2 regions of the Pseudoalteromonas sp. KG3 genome follow, and region 2 is predicted to be linked to the other one. Evidence: predicted binding sites of a transcription regulator. Region 2 holds the regulator's gene; the other holds the start of a gene.
The links. The regulator NrdR, encoded in region 2, represses ribonucleotide reductase genes. The targets are predictions, from matches to a motif close to AAACACNANATNTNGTGTTT.
Positions count from the first base shown of each region.

Region 1: a site for NrdR is predicted at 5,321-5,340, ahead of nrdA (class 1a ribonucleoside-diphosphate reductase subunit alpha). Genes of this name have one in related genera too.

Region 1 covers NZ_CP098523.1:616,943-626,874, forward strand. The annotation lists gene serC (3-phosphoserine/phosphohydroxythreonine transaminase) at 1-701, opposite strand, end outside; gene gyrA (DNA topoisomerase (ATP-hydrolyzing) subunit A) at 779-3,478, opposite strand; gene ubiG (bifunctional 2-polyprenyl-6-hydroxyphenol methylase/3-demethylubiquinol 3-O-methyltransferase UbiG) at 3,658-4,368, shown strand; gene NDQ71_RS03115 (HAD family hydrolase) at 4,368-5,051, shown strand; gene nrdA (class 1a ribonucleoside-diphosphate reductase subunit alpha) at 5,453-7,735, shown strand; gene nrdB (class Ia ribonucleoside-diphosphate reductase subunit beta) at 7,805-8,935, shown strand; gene yfaE (class I ribonucleotide reductase maintenance protein YfaE) at 8,935-9,207, shown strand; gene NDQ71_RS03135 (YaeQ family protein) at 9,247-9,774, opposite strand; gene NDQ71_RS03140 (TonB-dependent receptor) at 9,925-9,932, shown strand, end outside.
Region 2 covers NZ_CP098523.1:1,583,153-1,593,084, reverse strand. The annotation lists gene NDQ71_RS07680 (HAMP domain-containing sensor histidine kinase) at 1-918, opposite strand, end outside; gene NDQ71_RS07675 (response regulator) at 1,198-1,563, shown strand; gene thrA (bifunctional aspartate kinase/homoserine dehydrogenase I) at 1,794-4,211, shown strand; gene thrB (homoserine kinase) at 4,221-5,147, shown strand; gene thrC (threonine synthase) at 5,166-6,449, shown strand; gene glyA (serine hydroxymethyltransferase) at 6,764-8,020, shown strand; gene nrdR (transcriptional regulator NrdR) at 8,124-8,573, shown strand; gene ribD (bifunctional diaminohydroxyphosphoribosylaminopyrimidine deaminase/5-amino-6-(5-phosphoribosylamino)uracil reductase RibD) at 8,575-9,711, shown strand; gene NDQ71_RS07640 (riboflavin synthase) at 9,737-9,932, shown strand, end outside.

The DNA.
Region 1 (9,932 bases), 970 kb from region 2:
CTGCCTTGTTTTACTTCGAGTGCGTAATCGAATATGCCTGGTTTTGCGACCCCTTCACGTTCAAGCAAGGTTTTACGAATGATCACAATGGCAAGGCCTGATGGGCCAATGTTTTTTTGCGCACCGGCATAAATTAAATCAAACTGATCAACATCAAATTCACGCGATAAAATTGTAGATGACATATCAGCAACGATCGGTGCTGTTGGGTGATTTGGTACATCAAATACTTCTATGCCATCAATGGTTTCATTTGGGCAATAATGGATGTATGACGGATCTGCTGGAAATTGCCATTCGCTGACCGGTTTGATAGAAAATTGCTCGTTTGTGTCATTACGTACATCAAGCTCAGTGACTGTGGTGAATTTTACCGCTTCGTCAACTGCACCTTTAGACCACACACCGTTTTCACAATAAACAGCGGCTTTACCATCAACATGTAAATTCAGTGGCACCGCAGCAAACTGACCACGACCGCCACCGTGCATAAACAGCACTTCAAATTCATCGCTAATATTCATTAGTCGACGTAAGCTTGCTTCACACTTCGCGGTGAGCGCTAAAAACTCTTTACTACGGTGACTAATTTCCATCACCGAGACACCTAAATCTTGCCAATCAACAAACTCTTTTTGTGCCTTTTCCATTACAGCTGGCGGCAACATTGCAGGCCCTGCACAAAAATTATATTTACTCATTACCTTTCCTCATTCCAGTAATTACTTTGCTTTTTAATTATGTATAAAAAAAGCGGCCGAAGCCGCTTTATATTGGTTTATTCAACCGGTGGATTATCACCAGTTTCATCATTAACCGTTTCGACTACTTCGACGCTTTCGCCTTCGATAATAGCCTCAAGCTCATCGATTTCAATTTCTTCGATACGTTGTAAACCAACTACTTGCTCTTCGTCAATAGTTCTTATCAAAATAACACCTTGGGTATTACGCCCAACAGTAGAAACTTCTTTAACTCGCGTTCGAACAAGCGTACCACGATTAGAAATAATCATGATTTCGTCGTTTTCATCAACTTGTACTGCACCAACCACTGCGCCGTTACGTTCTGACACTTTGATTGATACCACACCTTGAGTCGCACGGCTCTTCGCTGGGTAGTCTTCAAGCAACGTACGTTTACCGTAACCGTTTTCAGTCACAGTTAAGATAGCACCATCTGTCTTAGGTACAATTAACGATACAACTCGTTGACCTTCAGGCATCTTAATACCGCGAACACCGGTTGCAGTACGACCCATTTGACGTACACCTTTGAACTTGATTTCAGGATTACCGTTTTCATCAAGTACTGGGTTGCCATTTTCATCTAAAACAGGTGACTCTTCCGCTTCTTTAAAGCGAACAACTTTACCAGCATCAGTGAAGAGCATGATTTCGTTGCTACCATCAGTGATATCAACACCAATTAGGCTATCACCGTCATTTAAGTTAACGGCAATAATACCACTAGCACGTTGACGACTATACGCAGTCAATGGTGTTTTCTTCACGGTACCGAATGCCGTAGCCATAAAGATGTATTTGTTTTCTTCATATTCACGTACTGGCAAGATTGCAGTAATACGTTCGTCAGCTTCAAGTGGTAACAAGTTAACAATTGGTTTGCCGCGCGCTGCACGACTTGCCAGTGGTAATTGATACACTTTAAGCCAATATAAACGACCAGCCGTTGAGAAACACAAGATTGTATCGTGCGTATTAGCAACCAATAGACGTTCGATGAAATCTTCATCTTTCATCTTGGTTGCTGATTTACCTTTACCACCACGACGCTGTGCTTCGTAATCAGACAATGGCTGATACTTCACATAACCTTCATGAGAAAGCGTTACTACAACGTCTTCTTCTGTGATCAAGTCTTCAAGACTAATATCATGAGCCGCGGCGTTGATTTCAGTACGACGTTCATCACCGTATTGCTCTTTAATTTCGACTAGCTCGTCGCGGATAACTTCCATTAAACGCTCAGGATTAGCAAGAATATATAAAAGCTCGGCAATTAAATCTAATAACGTTTGGTATTCGCTTAGAATTTTTTCATGCTCAAGACCGGTTAACTTATGTAGACGTAAGTCAAGGATCGCTTGAGCTTGTTGCTCAGAAATATAATACTGACCATCACGGATACCTAAATCATCGGCTAACCAGTCAGGACGTGCAACGTTTGCTTCACCTGCTTTTTCAAGCATGGCTTTCACATTACCTAATTCCCACGGACGACTTGCTAGTGCTACTTTAGCTTCAGCAGGTGTTGGTGAGTTACGAATAAGCTCGATAATTGGGTCGATGTTAGCAAGTGCAATTGCTAAACCTTCAAGCATGTGTGCGCGGTCACGGGCTTTGCGTAAATCAAATACCGTACGACGGGTTACCACTTCACGGCGGTGAATAATAAACTCTTCAAGCATTTCTTTTAAGTTGAAACACTTAGGATGATTATTAATTAACGCAACCATGTTCATACCAAACACAGTTTGTAACTGAGTTTGTGCATATAGGTTGTTTAAGATCACTTCGCCTACGTCACCACGTTTGATCTCGATAACGATACGCATACCGTCTTTATCTGATTCATCACGTAATGCGCTAATACCTTCAATCTTCTTATCTTTAACAAGCTCAGCAATCTTTTCGATTAAGCGGGCTTTATTGACTTGATAAGGGATTTCGTGAACGATAATCGTCTCACGATGGGTCTTTTCGTCGACTTCAATTTCTGCGCGAGCACGCATGTACACTTTACCACGGCCTGTTAAATAGGCTTGTTCGATGCCTTTTTTACCGTTGATAATTGCCGCAGTTGGAAAATCAGGGCCCGGAATATAATCCATTAATTCATGAATGGTTAGATCTGGGTTTTGAATAAGTGCTAAACAACCATTCACAACTTCAGTCAAGTTATGAGGAGGAATGTTGGTTGCCATACCTACCGCAATACCCGAAGAACCGTTCACTAATAAGTTAGGTACTTTAGTTGGTAATACGTCAGGAATTTGTTCTGTACCATCGTAGTTAGGCACAAAATCAACCGTCTCTTTCTCAAGATCTGCTAATAGCTCATGAGACATTTTCGCCATACGGACTTCGGTATAACGCATTGCTGCTGCAGAGTCACCGTCAACTGAACCGAAGTTACCTTGACCGTCAACTAACATGTAACGTAAAGAGAAAGGCTGAGCCATACGTACAATGGTGTCGTACACTGCACTATCGCCATGGGGATGGTATTTACCAATTACGTCACCAACCACACGGGCTGATTTTTTGTAAGGCTTATTCCAATCATTATTAAGCTCGTTCATAGCAAACAAAACGCGGCGGTGAACAGGTTTTAAACCATCACGTACGTCTGGTAGTGCTCGTCCTACGATTACGCTCATCGCGTAGTCTAAGTAGGAGTTTTTTAACTCGTCTTCAATATTGACTGGCAGAATTTCGTTGGCGAAATCAGTCATTTGATATCACATTCCTTCAGTATTTCCCCACAAAGTGCCGCATATGGGCGCTTGCGAGGATATTAGTTATTATTACCAAGTCATGCTACCACAATTAATTTAAATTTACAGGCGCTAAATCTTTGCGGTTTATCAATTTCACCCTATATAATGGCCTCAGATTGACGAGGAAGTTTTTTATGACCGAACATCAGAATGTAGATAGTGCAGAAATTGCAAAGTTTGAAGCCATTGCCGAGCGATGGTGGGACCGCGACGGGGAATTTAAACCCCTTCATGAAATTAACCCGTTACGATTAGATTTTATCGCCGACAAAGCCAACGGCTTATTTGATAAAGAAACCCTCGATGTAGGCTGTGGTGGTGGCATACTCAGTGAAAGTATGGCGCGAATGGGCGCACACGTTACTGGCATCGATATGGGCCAAGAACCATTAACCGTTGCTAAATTGCATAGTTTAGAAACCGGTGTGAAGGTAGAGTACATTAAAGTGCCTGCCGAACAATATGCGCAAGAACACCCTGCTCGCTTTGATACTATTACGTGTATGGAAATGTTAGAGCACGTTCCAGATCCTGCTTCTATCATTCATGCAGTGGCGGCATTAGCAAAACCAGGCGCAGATGTATTTTTTTCGACACTCAATAAAACCCCTAAAGCCTACTTGTATGCCATTATTGGTGCAGAGAAGTTATTGAAGATGGTGCCTGAAGGCACACACGACCACAAAAAGTTTATCAAACCAGCGCAACTCATTGCATGGGCAGAGCAAGCAGGATTAAAAGTACGTGCAAGTGCTGGGCTCAGTTATAACCCGTTATCAAAGCAGTACAGCTTAAATACCGATGTGAGCGTTAATTATATTCTTCACTTTGAGAAACTTGCGTAATGGCTGGTTTTAACACAGCAACACCCATAATCGACTACGACGCTTTTATTTTCGACCTTGATGGCACCTTACTTGATACTGCAGACGATCTTGGTGCTGCGCTAAATAGTGTATTGTCAGCACATGATCAACCTACGGTATGCGCCAATGTTTACCGCCCAGCGGCATCAAATGGCACTGTAGCACTGCTAGAAGCGGGATTTGGCCAGCAGTGGCCCACCCACCCGCAACAAGATGCTTTGCGCCAACAGTTACTCACGGCCTACGCTGATAATATTGCAACTCATAGCCAATGCTTCACGGGTATCGCACAATTATTAATTGCGCTTGAGCAGCAACAGATCAAATGGGGGATCATGACCAACAAGCCGGAATTTCTGACTACCCCTTTAGTTGCCGCCATCAGTGAGTTAAGTGATGCGCAAGCCATTGTCTGTGGTGACACACTAAACGTGGCAAAACCTTCACCGTTACCTTTACTTCACACAGCGCAACTATTAGATGTCGACCCGAGTCGCTGTTTGTATGTAGGTGATGCCGAGCGCGACATTATCGCAGCTAAAGCCGCGAACATGCACAGTGCAGCGGCATTGTGGGGATATATCCCCAGTGAAGAGGAAGCGTTAGGCTGGCAAGCGGATTTTAATTGGCAGTCACCTATTGATGCATTTAACCATATATAGTGGCTTGCTAATAATTAAACACTATATATTGTGATTGTGTTATTTTTTGCACATTGTTTGCTGATAAAAAAAGCAGCCTAAATTTATTTTTAAAATGGTTAAATTTAATAGATCATCAGTTGATTTTTATAAATTTCATTTTAATCAAATGGTCAAAGGTTAATGGCTACTAACACAAACGTGTTATCCCGACGTTATCCACAATGTGGGGCATTTATGCCCCTTGCAAATGATCGCATACCACACTATCTTGTGATCCAGAGTTTGATGAACACCAGATGTTGTGGCTAAATGTTATTCAATTAAATTCGCGCTAGAACAGTCTTATGACAATAAAATATTTATTTTAAGAAAAATGTGTCACTAAAAAATTTTATATCCCAAGGAATACAGGCAAAACTATGAACCAACAGCTATCTGTAAGCAAACGTGACGGCCGTAAAGAGTCACTTGATTTAGATAAGATCCATCGCGTTATTGCTTGGGCCGCCGAAGGTCTAAATAATGTGTCTGTCTCACAAGTTGAGCTAAAATCACACATCCAATTCTACGATGGCATCCGTACTGAAGACATCCATGAAACGATTATTAAAGCAGCCGCTGATCAGATTTCAAAAGAATCACCTGATTACCAATATTTAGCCGCCCGTTTAGCTGTATTCCATTTACGTAAAAAAGCTTATGGTCAGTTTGAGCCGCCGCGTTTATACGACCACATTGTTAAGCTGGTAGAAGATAAGCGCTACGATGCTCACTTACTTGCTGATTACACCGAGCAAGAAATTGATCAACTAGACGAATACCTTGATCACGCACGCGATTTAAACTTCAGCTACGCCGCAGTTAAGCAGCTTGAAGGCAAATATTTAGTGCAAAACCGCGTCACAGGTAAAATTTATGAAAGTGCACAGTTTTTATATATTCTTGTTGCCGCAAGCTTGTTCTCTGATTACCCAAAAGAAACACGTTTAGATTACATCAAACGTTTTTATGATGCGGTATCAATGTTTAAAATTTCATTACCTACGCCAATCATGGCGGGGGTACGTACGCCTACTCGTCAATTCAGCTCATGTGTACTAATTGAATGTGGTGATAGCCTAGATTCAATCAACGCGACTTCTTCTGCGATTGTAAAATACGTATCACAACGTGCAGGTATTGGTATTAATGCGGGCCGTATTCGTGCACTTGGTAGCCCTATTCGCAATGGCGAAGCGTATCACACCGGTTGTATTCCTTTTTATAAGCACTTTCAAACAGCGGTTAAAAGCTGTTCGCAAGGTGGTGTGCGCGGCGGTGCAGCGACCCTTTTCTATCCACTGTGGCATTTAGAAGTAGAAAACTTACTCGTACTTAAAAACAACCGTGGTGTTGATGATAACCGCGTGCGTCACTTAGATTACGGTGTGCAGTTTAATAAACTAATGTACGCGCGCTTAATTAAAGATGATTACATCACCTTATTTAGCCCATCAGACGTTCCAGGTCTTTACGATGCATTTTTTGAAGATCAAGATGAATTCGATCGTCTTTACGTACAATACGAGCAAGATGAATCAATTCGTAAAAAGCGTATTAAAGCCATTGAATTGTTCTCAATGTTTGCACAAGAGCGTGCCAGCACAGGTCGTATTTATTTACAAAATGTCGATCACTGTAATACACATAGCCCGTTTATTGCTAAAGTTGCGCCAATTCGTCAATCTAACTTATGTTTAGAAATTGCTTTACCGACAAAACCGCTTAGCAATGTCAATGACGAAGAAGGCGAAATCGCCCTTTGTACGCTATCGGCATTTAACTTAGGTGCGATTGAGTCACTGGATGAGCTTGAAGAATTAGCAGAGCTTGCGGTACGTGCCTTAGATAACTTATTAGATTTCCAAGACTACCCTGTTCCTGCTGCACATAATGCAACTATGGGTCGTCGTACTTTAGGTATCGGTGTTATCAACTACGCTTATTACTTAGCTAAAAATGGTAAGCGTTATTCTGATGGCAGTGCCAATGCATTAACGCATAAGACCTTCGAAGCGATTCAATATTACTTGATGAAAGCGTCGAATGAGCTTGCTAAAGAGCGTGGTGCGTGCCCTAAATTTAACGAAACCACATACTCACAAGGCATTATGCCGACTGATACTTACAAGCGTGATTTAGACAAAATTTGTGATGAGCCACTGCATTTAGATTGGGATACATTACGTGCCAATATTAAAGAGCATGGTATGCGTAACTCAACGTTATCTGCATTGATGCCTTCTGAAACATCGTCGCAAATTTCTAATGCAACCAATGGTATTGAGCCACCGCGCGGTCATATCAGTGTTAAAGCCAGTAAAGATGGTATTTTAAAACAGGTTGTTCCTGAGTATGAGCGTTTAAAAGATAACTATGAATTATTGTGGGATATCCCATCAAATAAAGGTTACATAGAGCTTGTTGGTATAATGCAAAAGTTTGTTGATCAAACAATCTCTGCAAATACTAACTACGACCCAAATAAGTTTGAAGGTGGTAAAGTACCGATGAAGGTTTTACTACAAGACTTATTGGGCGCTTATAAACTTGGCGTTAAGACCCTTTACTATCACAACACCCGCGATGGCGCATCTGATGCACAAGATGACACACCTGAAGTGGAAGATGATGATTGTGCAGGCGGCGCGTGTAAAATCTAATCGATAATAAATATAAATTGCAAGCGGGCCTTAAGCCCGCTTTGTCCTGTTCGTTTTTTGAGTGATCTTATGTCTTATACTACTTTTAGCCGAAACCATAACAACCAATTACAAGAACCGATGTTTTTCGGCCAAACCGTTAACGTATCGCGTTATGATCAACAGAAGTACCCTATTTTTGAAAAGTTAATTGAAAAGCAATTGTCGTTCTTTTGGCGCCCTGAAGAAGTTGATGTAAGCAAAGACCGCTTAGACTTCCAAGCGTTGCCAGATCACGAAAAGCATATCTTTTTAAGTAACTTAAAATATCAAACATTACTTGATAGTGTGCAAGGACGTTCACCGAATGTGGCATTATTGCCAATCGTATCAATTCCTGAGCTTGAAACTTGGATTGAGACCTGGGCGTTTAGTGAAACGATTCATAGTCGCTCGTACACGCATATCATTCGTAATGTAACGCAATCACCTGAACTTATTTTTGATGATATCGTGAGTAACGACAAGATCAGCGAACGTGCTGATGCCGTCACTAAATATTACGATGAATTAATCAATAAAGTTGCCGTGTATAACTTGTACGGTGAAGGCAAGCATACTCTTAACGGTGAAACGGTTCATATCAGCTTATTTGAACTTAAAAAGCTGTTATACCTTGCCATGATGTCAGTCAACATTCTTGAAGCCATCCGCTTTTATGTTAGCTTCGCCTGTTCATTTGCATTTGCAGAGCGTGAATTAATGGAAGGCAACGCAAAAATCATCAAGCTGATCGCCCGTGATGAAGCCCTTCACCTATCAGGCACACAGCACATTCTCAACATTATGCAAGATGGTAAAGACGATCCAGAAATGGCGATCGTTGCGGCGCAATGTCGTGAAGAAGCAATCAAAATGTTTGTCGATGCCGCTGAGCAAGAAAAAGAATGGGCTGAATACTTGTTTAAAGATGGTTCAATGATTGGCTTAAACAAAGATATTTTGTGTCAATACGTTGAGTACATTACTAATGCACGTATGAGTGCGGTAGGCTTACCAACGCAATTCAAAACCAGCAGTAACCCTATTCCATGGATCAACTCATGGTTAGTATCTGACAATGTACAAGTTGCGCCTCAAGAAGCTGAGATCAGCTCTTACCTTGTTGGTCAAATTGATTCGCAAGTTGATGCTGCTGACTTTGGTGACTTTGATCTCTAATGAGCACCAACAAGACTGCAAAGGTTCACTTTGCAGATAACAGCCAGTGTGTGGAATTTAACACTGGCTGCCATTCCCTCTTAGACTGCCTTGAACAACAGCAATATGATATCCCTTTTCAATGCCGAGAAGGCTACTGTGGTGCGTGCCGTGCAACACTTAGCGAAGGGAAAGTGATTTATAATGAAGAGCCGCTTGCATTTGTGCGTGATGGAGAAGTGCTACTGTGCTGCTGCAAACCCGATGGCGATATTACACTGAGCTTTAAATAAACCCGCTAGAATATAGGTAAATATTTAAATCGATTGCTATTAGTGCCACTCAAATTGTTTGGTTGCATAGCAATGTACTTTATCACTGATCATTAAACTACTCTCATCGATAATGACATCCCAATTTAAACTGCGCGTTAAATCCATTTGAATATCATCAACAAACTGCTGATCAATTTCGATAATATGGCTATTTGCAAATAACTTTAAGCGTGCCTCTGACTCAATTAGCCACTGACTATTACTAATCGTTAGGACTAATAATTCGTCAACTTGCTTCGCTATTTTTAGCAGTTGATCAAGATTAGGCTGATCGACACTTAACCACGTTTTATAATGCTCATCCAGTGCTTGGATACCGACATCTGGTTGCAGCCTATCTGAGAGTTTATTTAGCACCGCATGGCTGTCGTAAGATAAAAGGCAATACCCTACTAGTTTTAAAACAAAATGCTCGAGCGTTTCGTTTTTTGTTAAAGCGGTGGTAAATACCTCTTGATGATTACGCTGCTGACGCAAATCTGCAATGCTAAATCGAGCTTTAAAGATCCGGGCTTTATCAGACATAACATTCACCAAACTAGTGATTATTTCTACTTCAGTATAGCGCTTACTAATGAAAATGTGTTTATTTTAAAGTTATGGTATAACATTATTGATCGGCACAAATGATGGTGTTATATTATATCACAACATAATAACCACGATGTAGTAACCATGATCCG
Region 2 (9,932 bases):
ATGACGGCGTAAATCAATTTCTTCAGTGAGTGTTAGTTTTTGTTTTTCTAGTTCGTATTTTTGCTGCTGTAAATCCATCATCGCCTGACTTAAGTTTGATGTTTTACGAGCTACTTCCTGCTCCAGTTGCAGGTTTTGTTGATCAAGTTTTTCGTTACTGATCATTAATTTCTTTTGTGTTTGTTCAAGCTCTTTACGGTATTGCACAACTTTATCGATTAATTTATTGAATGATTGCTCCATCACTTTTAATTCGTTGTGTTCACTCGTTTCTATCTCGATATGTTGTCCTTCGAGGTCGTTTAACTCAAGGTCTTCTATTTGCTCTGTCAATTGCGCTAGGGGTTCGGTGAGTAACTTTCTAAATGCCATTAAAAATAAGATGATCAAAAAAGTAGTTTTGATCATCGCATTACCAATTAAAAAGTAAATTGAGATCATAATACGGCTAAATACCACTTCTCGACTTGAGAACAGTGTGACATCACCGACTTGGGTGGCGCGTCCTGAAAATTCAAAGATCAATGGAAAGGTATAACCAAATAAGCCCGATGGGGTATCTTCAATAATGGCTTCTTCTTGCACTAATTGCTGACTGTACAGTTCGCGAATATCTAACGAGCGACCTAGCTGTGAGATTATTTCGCCGCTATCATCACGGACAATGATGCCTTCGATCATAGGAATCGCTAATAAACCTTCAGTAGTGGTGATGGTTTGTTTGGTGTTTAGTTCCCAAATAGCGCGAGTTAAACTACGGCTAAAGGTTTTTTGTAGAGTCGTTAATTCATCACGGATATAATCTTTCGTGTTCACATACTCTGCTATAACTTGCCCGCACGTCACTACAAAAGTTAATAAAAAGTAGACGGATAACACGCTGGTAAGTAGCTTCTTCGACAGGCTTTTTTGTAGCATGGGGGTCCCATAGCTCCTTTATTTTTTACACAAAGCTTAATTTATACCCTAGCAACGAGTACATTAAATACTAAAGTTAGCTAATAAATGTTTAAAAATAAATAAAATAATCTTATTTAGCCGTATATTGCCTATTTTTCTTTTTTTAGCAGAAACTTAAGCTTATCGCTGTTAAATTTTTGTGTTATAAAATCACAATCACTTTGTAACATTATGATTTTTTGAGTGACAATTAGCCTCACTCAGTGATCTATTATCGGTATTTTAGTTGTCAATATTATGAATTTTTCCGTATTGGTGTGTGATGATTCTACAGTAGCACGCAAACAAGTTGTGCGTTGTTTAAATGAATGTATTACAGCAGATATTATGCAAGCAAAAAATGGCCGCGAAGCCTTAGAGTTAATGAAAACGCATAATTTTGACTTATTGTGTCTTGATCTAACAATGCCTGAAATTGATGGTGTGCAGGTGCTTGAAAGTATTAAAGCGCAGAAAATTGAATGTTTTGTGCTGGTAATTTCTGCTGATATTCAACATGCAATGAAACAGCGTGTCGCAAAGTTAGGCGCTATTGATTTTATTGATAAGCCAATAGATAAAACCAGATTAAATGAAACCCTGCATAAATTTGGCATTCATTAGATTTGTTTATAACCAAAAAGCATAATTTATCTTTTTATTAAGGGTTGACAGAATAGCCATGTTTAAGGCAGTCTAAGGGCTATGAAAACAAATAATCACGTATTGACCATTATTATTACAACCACCATTCTAACTGGATAGTGGCATAGGTCGGTGCAACAAATTTAAAGGCCTGTGTTCACTAAGAACACAGGCCTTTTTTCGTTTTATGGGATGAGGAAACATAAAAAATGCGCGTATTAAAATTTGGCGGGTCGTCGCTTGCCGACTTTGCATGTTTACAACAGGTAGCTCAGTTAGTTAAAGCACAATTAAAAGATGAAATGTTATTGGTGTTATCAGCGCCCGGTGGCATGACCGATTCACTGGTCGCTTTAGCAAGTGCGGCAGAGCTGGGACTTGATTATAGCGAACAATGGGATGCACTCGTTACCCGTTGCGAAAGTTTAAAAGCGGCTGTTGCCGCTGACTTTGGAGAAGTACAGAACTGGCCTGATCTAAATGAACTGCAAAATAAATTAGCGGGGGTTAAGTTAATCCAATGTTGTCCAGATCAAGTACGCGCTTATGTGATTAGCTTTGGTGAACGTGTTAGCGTATCACTAATGCAATGCTTATTAAGTTCACACAACGCCCGTTACCTTGAAGCCACAGATTGCATCGCATCAACAGGTGGTTATAGTGATGCTGAAGCTGATTTAGCAGCAAGTAAAATTCGTTTTCAAGCTGCCTTAAAAGCCAACCCAGCTACTATTTATATCATGCCAGGTTTTACAGCCAGCAACGAACAAGGGCAACTAACTACTTTAGGTCGTAATGGTTCTGACTATTCAGCTGCAATCGCGGCAGCGTGTTTAGAAGCGCAAGTGTGCCAAATTTGGACGGATGTTGACGGTGTGTACAGTGCCGATCCGCGTTATATTAAAAAAGCCACTAAAGTAGATTTCTTATCATATAAAGAAGCAATGGAGCTGTCTTACTTTGGCGCGAAAGTGTTGCACCCTAAAACAATTCTACCCTGCGCTAAAGCGGGTGTGCCATGTGAAATTAAAAATACCCATAACCCAGATGCACAAGGCTCATTGATCAGTAATGAAAATGTGTCATCGGAGCCGGTAAAAGCCTTATCTAGCCTGCAAAACCTTGCCATGCTAACGGTGTCTGGCCCAGGTATGAAAGGCAAAGTTGGGATGGCATCGAAGGTATTTAATGCCCTTGCTCACGATAATGTATCTATCGTTTTAATTACTCAATCGTCATGCGAATTTAGTATTAGCTTTTGTGTTCATGAATCAGATTTACCGCTAGCTCTTGAAGCATTGCAAAGTGCTTTTGAACTTGAATCGCAAGCTGGTTTAATTGAGCCGGTGCATGTGCAACGCAACTTAGCAATTGTAACCCTAGTTGGTGATAATATGCGTGCTCACAAAGGCTTAGCGGCTAAGTTTTTTGCATCCCTTGCACAAGCACAAGTTAACATTGTTGCAATCGCGCAAGATTCAACAGAAAGTGCAATTTCAGCAGTGATTGATGGCGAGTTGTGCAACGATGCGGTTAAAGTGTGTCACGAAAACTTCTTTACTCATATTCCGTCAATTGATGTGTTTTTATTAGGCTGCGGTTTAGTTGGCCAAGAACTAATTCAACAATTAGAGCGTCAACAAGCATGGCTTGAAAAGCGTAACATCAAACTAAACTTGTACGGTGTGGCTAATTCTCGTCAGTTACACTTGGATAGTGAAGGCATTGCCTTTGATGATTGGCAACAAAAGTTAGCATTATCAGAGCAAGCTTTTGATTTAAAACTGGTTGAGCAATTTGTTAAACAAAACCATTTGATCAACCCTGTGTTAGTTGATTGTACGTCTTCAGATGCTTTAGCCGCGCAATATGTTGACTTTTTGAATGCAGGCTTTCATGTTGTTGCAGCAAATAAAAAAGCCAATACTAGCTCGTATCCATATTACCAAGAACTAATTGCCGCAACGCAAAAGAACAACCGTAAGTTTTTATATGAAACTAACGTTGGTGCCGGTCTGCCTGTTATTGATAACTTACAGTCACTATTTGGTGCAGGCGATGAGTTACTTGAATTCAGCGGTATTTTATCCGGTTCACTGTCGTATATGTTTGGTGCACTACAAGATGGCTTGTCATTATCAGAAGCCACTATTAAAGCCAAAGAAAGTGGCTTTACAGAGCCGGATCCCCGTGATGATTTATCGGGCACCGACGTGGCTCGTAAGCTATTAATTATTGCCCGTGAAGCCGGGTTGAAATTAGAGCTTAGCGATATCGAAGTTGAATCAGTACTGCCTGCGGGTTTTGCTGAAGGTGATGATGTTGCTGAATTTATGGCGAAACTACCAAGTTTAGATGCCGCCTTTAACGACCGCATTCAAAGTGCTGCTAGTGAAGGGAAAGTACTTCGTTATGTAGGTACAATCAAAGCTGGTCACTGTAAAGTTGGCATTGAAGCAGTTGATGCGACACACGCACTTTCAGTTATTCGTGATGGCGAGAACGCATTGGCAATATTGAGTGAATACTACCAGCCACGTCCATTCGTTATTCGTGGTTATGGTGCAGGCTCTGCGGTTACAGCAGCAGGTGTATTTGCTGATATTTTAAAAACACTATCGCGCTAGGAGAGAGCTATGATTGAAGTATATGCTCCGGCTTCTATTGGTAACTTTGCAGTAGGCTTTGATGCACTTGGCGCAGCACTTGCGCCAATTGACGGCACATTATTAGGTGACGTTGTGGCGGTAACTGCCGCGGCGACTGATGAGTTTGTTTGCTCAGGCGACTATGCACATAAATTGCCTAGTGATGCTAGTGAAAATCTCGCTTATCAGTGCCTTGTGCATTTTCGTGAACAGGTTGCGCCAACCATGCCAAGCGTAAAATTGGAACTGAAAAAGAATTTACCAATTGGTTCTGGTTTGGGGTCAAGTGCTTGCTCTGTAGTAGCAACATTTGCAGCCTTGGATAAATTTGCTGGTACACAGTTAAGTCAAGTGCAACTGATTGAGTTGATGGCAGATTTTGAAGCGATTGTCAGTGGTGGTCGTCATTACGATAACATCACGCCGTGTTATTTAGGTGGCTTACAGTTAACGGGTGACTTAATTCCAAATAAATCAATTGCCTTACCGGTTGATGAAAGTTGGTACTATGTGGCGGCTTTCCCTGGTTTCTCACTGAACACAGCTAAAGCACGTTCTGTGTTACCAAAACAACTCAGCATGCATGCCAGTGTTGAATTTGCGCAGCGCTTATCAGCGTTTAGTACTTTATTGTTAACTAGTCGCTTTGATGAAGCACTCTCCATTATGAGTGATGAAATCGCAGAGCCGCATCGTGCTCCCTTGATCAATGGTTTTAGTGAAGCAAAAGCGGCATTACCAGAGCTTGGCGCTGAAATTGTCAGTATCTCAGGTGCTGGGCCTACTTTATTTACCGTGTGTAAAACCCTTGCAGCAGCGCAGCAATGCGCGCAGTGGCTTGAACAAAACTATATTAATGAGCAGGGCTTTTGCCATATTTGCAAGCTCGATAACGCCGGCACGCGTCAGTTATAAGAATTTAAGGAATTAATAATGCAATTACATAATCTAAAAGATGATTCACAAAAAGTGTCGTTCGTTGAAGCGGTTAAAACAGGGTTAGGGCGCAATCAAGGGGTATTCTTTCCCGAGTCACTTGTACCTATTGCTGATATTGACGCATTGCTGGAAATGGACTTTGTTACTCGTAGCAGCAAGATATTATCGCACTTAATTGGTGATGAGCTGCCAGCGGATACTGTTGCACAGATGGTGCAAAATGCGTTTAACTTCCCTGTAAAACTAGTTGAAGTTGAAAAGAACATTTATTGTTTAGAGTTGTTTCATGGTCCAACGCTGGCGTTTAAAGACTTTGGTGGGCGCTTTATGGCTGAGTGCTTGGCGCAATTTAGCCAAGGTGAAAAAACCACAATCCTAACCGCAACTTCAGGCGACACTGGTGCAGCGGTTGCCCATGCATTTTATAATAAACCAAACATCGATGTAGTCATCTTGTATCCAAAAGGCAAAATCTCACTAGCGCAGCAAAAACTGTTCACAACACTGGGTAATAACATCCACTGTTATGCGGTTGATGGCAGCTTTGATGATTGCCAAGCGATGGTTAAAAACGCCTTTTTAGACGATGAAGTTAAATCGCGGTTAGGGTTAAATTCAGCAAACTCTATTAATATCAGCCGTCTGGTTGCACAAGTGTGTTATTACTTTGAAGCCATCGCGCAATTGCTAAAAGAGCAGCGTGCTAATGCACATATCTCAGTACCAAGTGGTAACTTTGGTAATGTGTGTGCGGCGATGATTGGTGCGGTCATTGGTCTACCGGTGGGCAAATTAAGCGCGACAACCAATCAAAATGACACAGTACCGCGTTTTATGCTGGATAAAAACTGGGCGCCAAATGCCACAATTGAGTCACTGTCAAATGCGATGGATGTGAGTAAACCTAATAATTGGCCCCGTGTACAAACCATGCTCGATAACAATTGGTTTAATTATGATGATTTTTATTCAACTAGCGTCAATGAAAATGACACGCAAGCAGTGATGAAAAAAATTCAACAAACCGGTTATGTGGCTGAACCGCATACAGCGATTGCTTATCAGGGCCTTAAAGCTAACTTAGCTACTGATTCAGCAGGTATTTTCTTAGCTACAGCACACCCTGCGAAGTTCAAAGAGAGTGTCGAAGAGATACTTGATATTGAACTTGAAATGCCAAAACCATTAGCGGATGCCTTAGCAAAGCCATGTTTAGCACAAGATATTAAAGATGATTACCATACATTGCGTGAAGAGCTATTAGCGAAGTTAGGTTAATCAAGACATTAAAATAGTACAATAAAAGCGCTATGAGCCTTATTTATAGCGCTTTTTTATTGCATTAAAGCTATTACTACAGTGGTTCCCGAGAGTTTTAAGGACGATTAGTTCGCATTAAAAAATTAAATGTAAGCTTGGTTTTAACATTAAATATTTTTATGTTTCAATAAAAAAATATCATTACAAAAGCACTGTGAATTAAATTCAATCCCTGTTTAAATATGTTCATCTTTACACCATAGGCAAATTGACGTTTTCAGCGTATAATTCAGCCTTTAAAAAATACCATACACGTTGCCCTAGGAGCCCCCATGTTAGAACGTAGCATGAATATTTCGGATTTTGATCCAGAGTTATTTGACGCAATCAACAAAGAGACTGCTCGTCAAGAAGAACACATTGAGCTAATTGCATCTGAAAACTACTGTAGCCCACGCGTACTTGAAGCGCAGGGATCACAGTTAACTAATAAATATGCTGAAGGTTACCCAGGCAAGCGTTACTACGGTGGTTGTGAGCACGTTGACGTTGTTGAACAATTAGCGATTGACCGTGCCAATGAATTATTTGGATCAGATTACGCAAACGTTCAGCCACATGCGGGTTCGCAAGCGAATGCAGCTGTTTTCTTAGCACTTTTAGATGCGGGCGACACTGTACTAGGCATGAGCTTAGCGCATGGTGGTCACTTAACGCACGGTTCACATGTAAGCTTCTCTGGTAAGCTTTACAATGCAATCCAATATGGGCTTGACGAAGCGACAGGCGAAATTGATTACGCACAAGTTGAAGCGCTTGCTCTTGAGCACAAACCAAAAATGATCATCGGTGGTTTTTCAGCATACTCAGGTATTGTTGATTGGGCTAAATTCCGTGAAATCGCTGATAAAGTAGGTGCTTACCTGTTTGTTGATATGGCTCACGTTGCGGGTCTTATTGCTGCTGGCGTATACCCAAGCCCAGTACCTCATGCACATGTTGTTACTACAACAACGCATAAAACATTAGCGGGTCCTCGTGGTGGTTTAATCATCTCTGCATGTGGCGACGAAGCGATTTACAAAAAGCTAAACAGCGCTGTATTCCCTGGCGGCCAAGGTGGTCCTTTATGCCATATCATTGCAGCAAAAGCAGTGGCATTTAAAGAAGCACTACAACCAGAGTTTAAAGTATACCAAACACAAGTTGTTAAAAATGCCCAGGCTATGGTTGCTGTAATGCAAGAGCGCGGCTACAAAATTGTTTCTGACAAAACAGAAAACCACTTGTTCTTACTTGATTTAATCGATAAAGACATCACTGGTAAAGACGCTGATGCAGCATTAGGTAATGCTAATATCACTGTTAACAAAAACTCAGTGCCAAATGATCCGCGTTCACCGTTTGTGACGTCTGGCTTACGTATTGGTTCTCCTGCAATCACGCGTCGTGGTTTTAAAGAAGCAGAATCAAAAGAGCTTGCTGGCTGGATCTGTGACGTACTAGACAACATCAATGATGAGTCTGTACAGGCACAAGTAAAAGAGAAAGTTAAAGCAATCTGTAAAAAATTACCAGTTTACGCTTAATTGTTAAGCTGACAGTAATTTAGATCACAATAGCGTTGTTTTTTGCTATTATAAAGGCCGCTTAAAAGCGGCCTTTTTTGTTTTTTAACGGAAGCTAATACTTATGCATTGTCCATTTTGCACCGCAAAAGATACCAAAGTGATTGACTCGCGCCTTGTTGGCGGTGGTCACCAAGTAAGACGTCGTCGTGAATGTAATGAATGCCATGAACGCTTTACTACCTTTGAAGGGGCAGAGCTTGTAATGCCAAGAGTGATCAAACAAGATGGCAGCCGTGAACCGTTTAATGAAGACAAACTGCTTAATGGTCTTCATCGCGCATTAGAAAAGCGCCCCGTCAGTACAGAACAAGTTGATGAAGTAGTTAATATCATCAAATCGCAATTACGTGCCACAGGTGAGCGGGAAATTTCCAGTCACCTGATTGGCGAATGCATCATGGAAGCGCTGAAAAAACTCGATAAAGTAGCGTATGTCCGTTTTGCTTCAGTGTATCGCTCATTTGAAGATATCCGCGAATTTGGTGAGGAAATCGCCCGTTTGGGAGAATAATATGCACCCAACGCAATTTACTGAATACGATAAAATTTATATGGCGCGCGCGATTGAGCTTGCCAAACAAGGGCGTTTTACCACGACACCTAACCCTAATGTGGGCTGTGTGCTGGTAAAAGATAATATTATTGTTGGCGAAGGTTTTCATCAAGTTGCTGGCCAAGGTCATGCTGAAGTTAATGCACTAATGATGGCTGGCACACAAGCAAAAGGCGCAACCGCTTACGTTACCTTGGAGCCATGCAGCCATTTTGGTCGCACCCCCCCTTGTGCAGAAGGCTTAAAAGCCGCAGGGGTAGCAAAAGTGATTGCGGCCATGGTTGATCCCAATCCACAAGTAGCAGGTAAAGGCTTAGCCATTTTAGCCGATGCAGGGATTGAGGTTGCATCCGGTTTACTAGAGCCTCAAGCTCGCTTGTTAAACCGTGGTTTTTTAAAGCGTATGGAACAGGGAATGCCGTTTGTTACCTGTAAAATGGCGGCAAGTCTAGATGGTAAAACCGCGCTTAAAAACGGGCAGAGTAAGTGGATTACGGGCACTGCAGCTCGTCAAGATGTGCAATTACAGCGTGCGCAAAGCTGCGCGATTTTAACGGGGGCAGACACAGTATTAATTGATGATGCAAAACTCAATGTGCGTGTTGATGAACTGCCTGAACCGTTGCCGACTCAATTACCGGTTCGCCAGCCTGTGCGTATTATTATCGATTCACAAAATCGTTTAACGCCAGATTTTGCCTTATTTAGTATCGCAAGCGAGATAATAATTATCACCACTGAGCTTGATAAATCAGTGTCATGGCCGCATTACGTAACTCATCTTGTAGTGCCCGAAAAAGATAATAAAGTTGATTTAAAGGCCGCATTACAACAGTTGGCACAACAGCAGCAGTTTAATCATATTTGGCTAGAAGCAGGGGCAACCTTAGCAGGTAAAATGGCGGAATATAATTTAATCGATGAGTATATTGTCTACCTTGCGCCGAAATTGTTAGGAAATGATGGTAAAAGCTTACTAAACTTTGCGGAACTGACCTCTATGCAAGAGGCGATTGATTTAACTATAAACGAATGTGTACCGATTGGTGATGATATTCGTATTACTGCAATACCACGTTTAGTTGCATTGCCTTAACCAAATTATTTAAAGAGTAACGACTATGTTTACTGGGATCATTGAAGCGACTGGCACGATCAGCGAATTACAGCAAAAACAAGGCGACTTAGCTATTCGCATTCAAAGTAATAACCTTGATATGGCGGATGTCAATTTAGGTGACAGCATTGCAACCAACGGTGTGTGTTTAACCGTAGTAGCAAAGCACAGCGATGGTTTTAGCGCTGACTTATCTAATG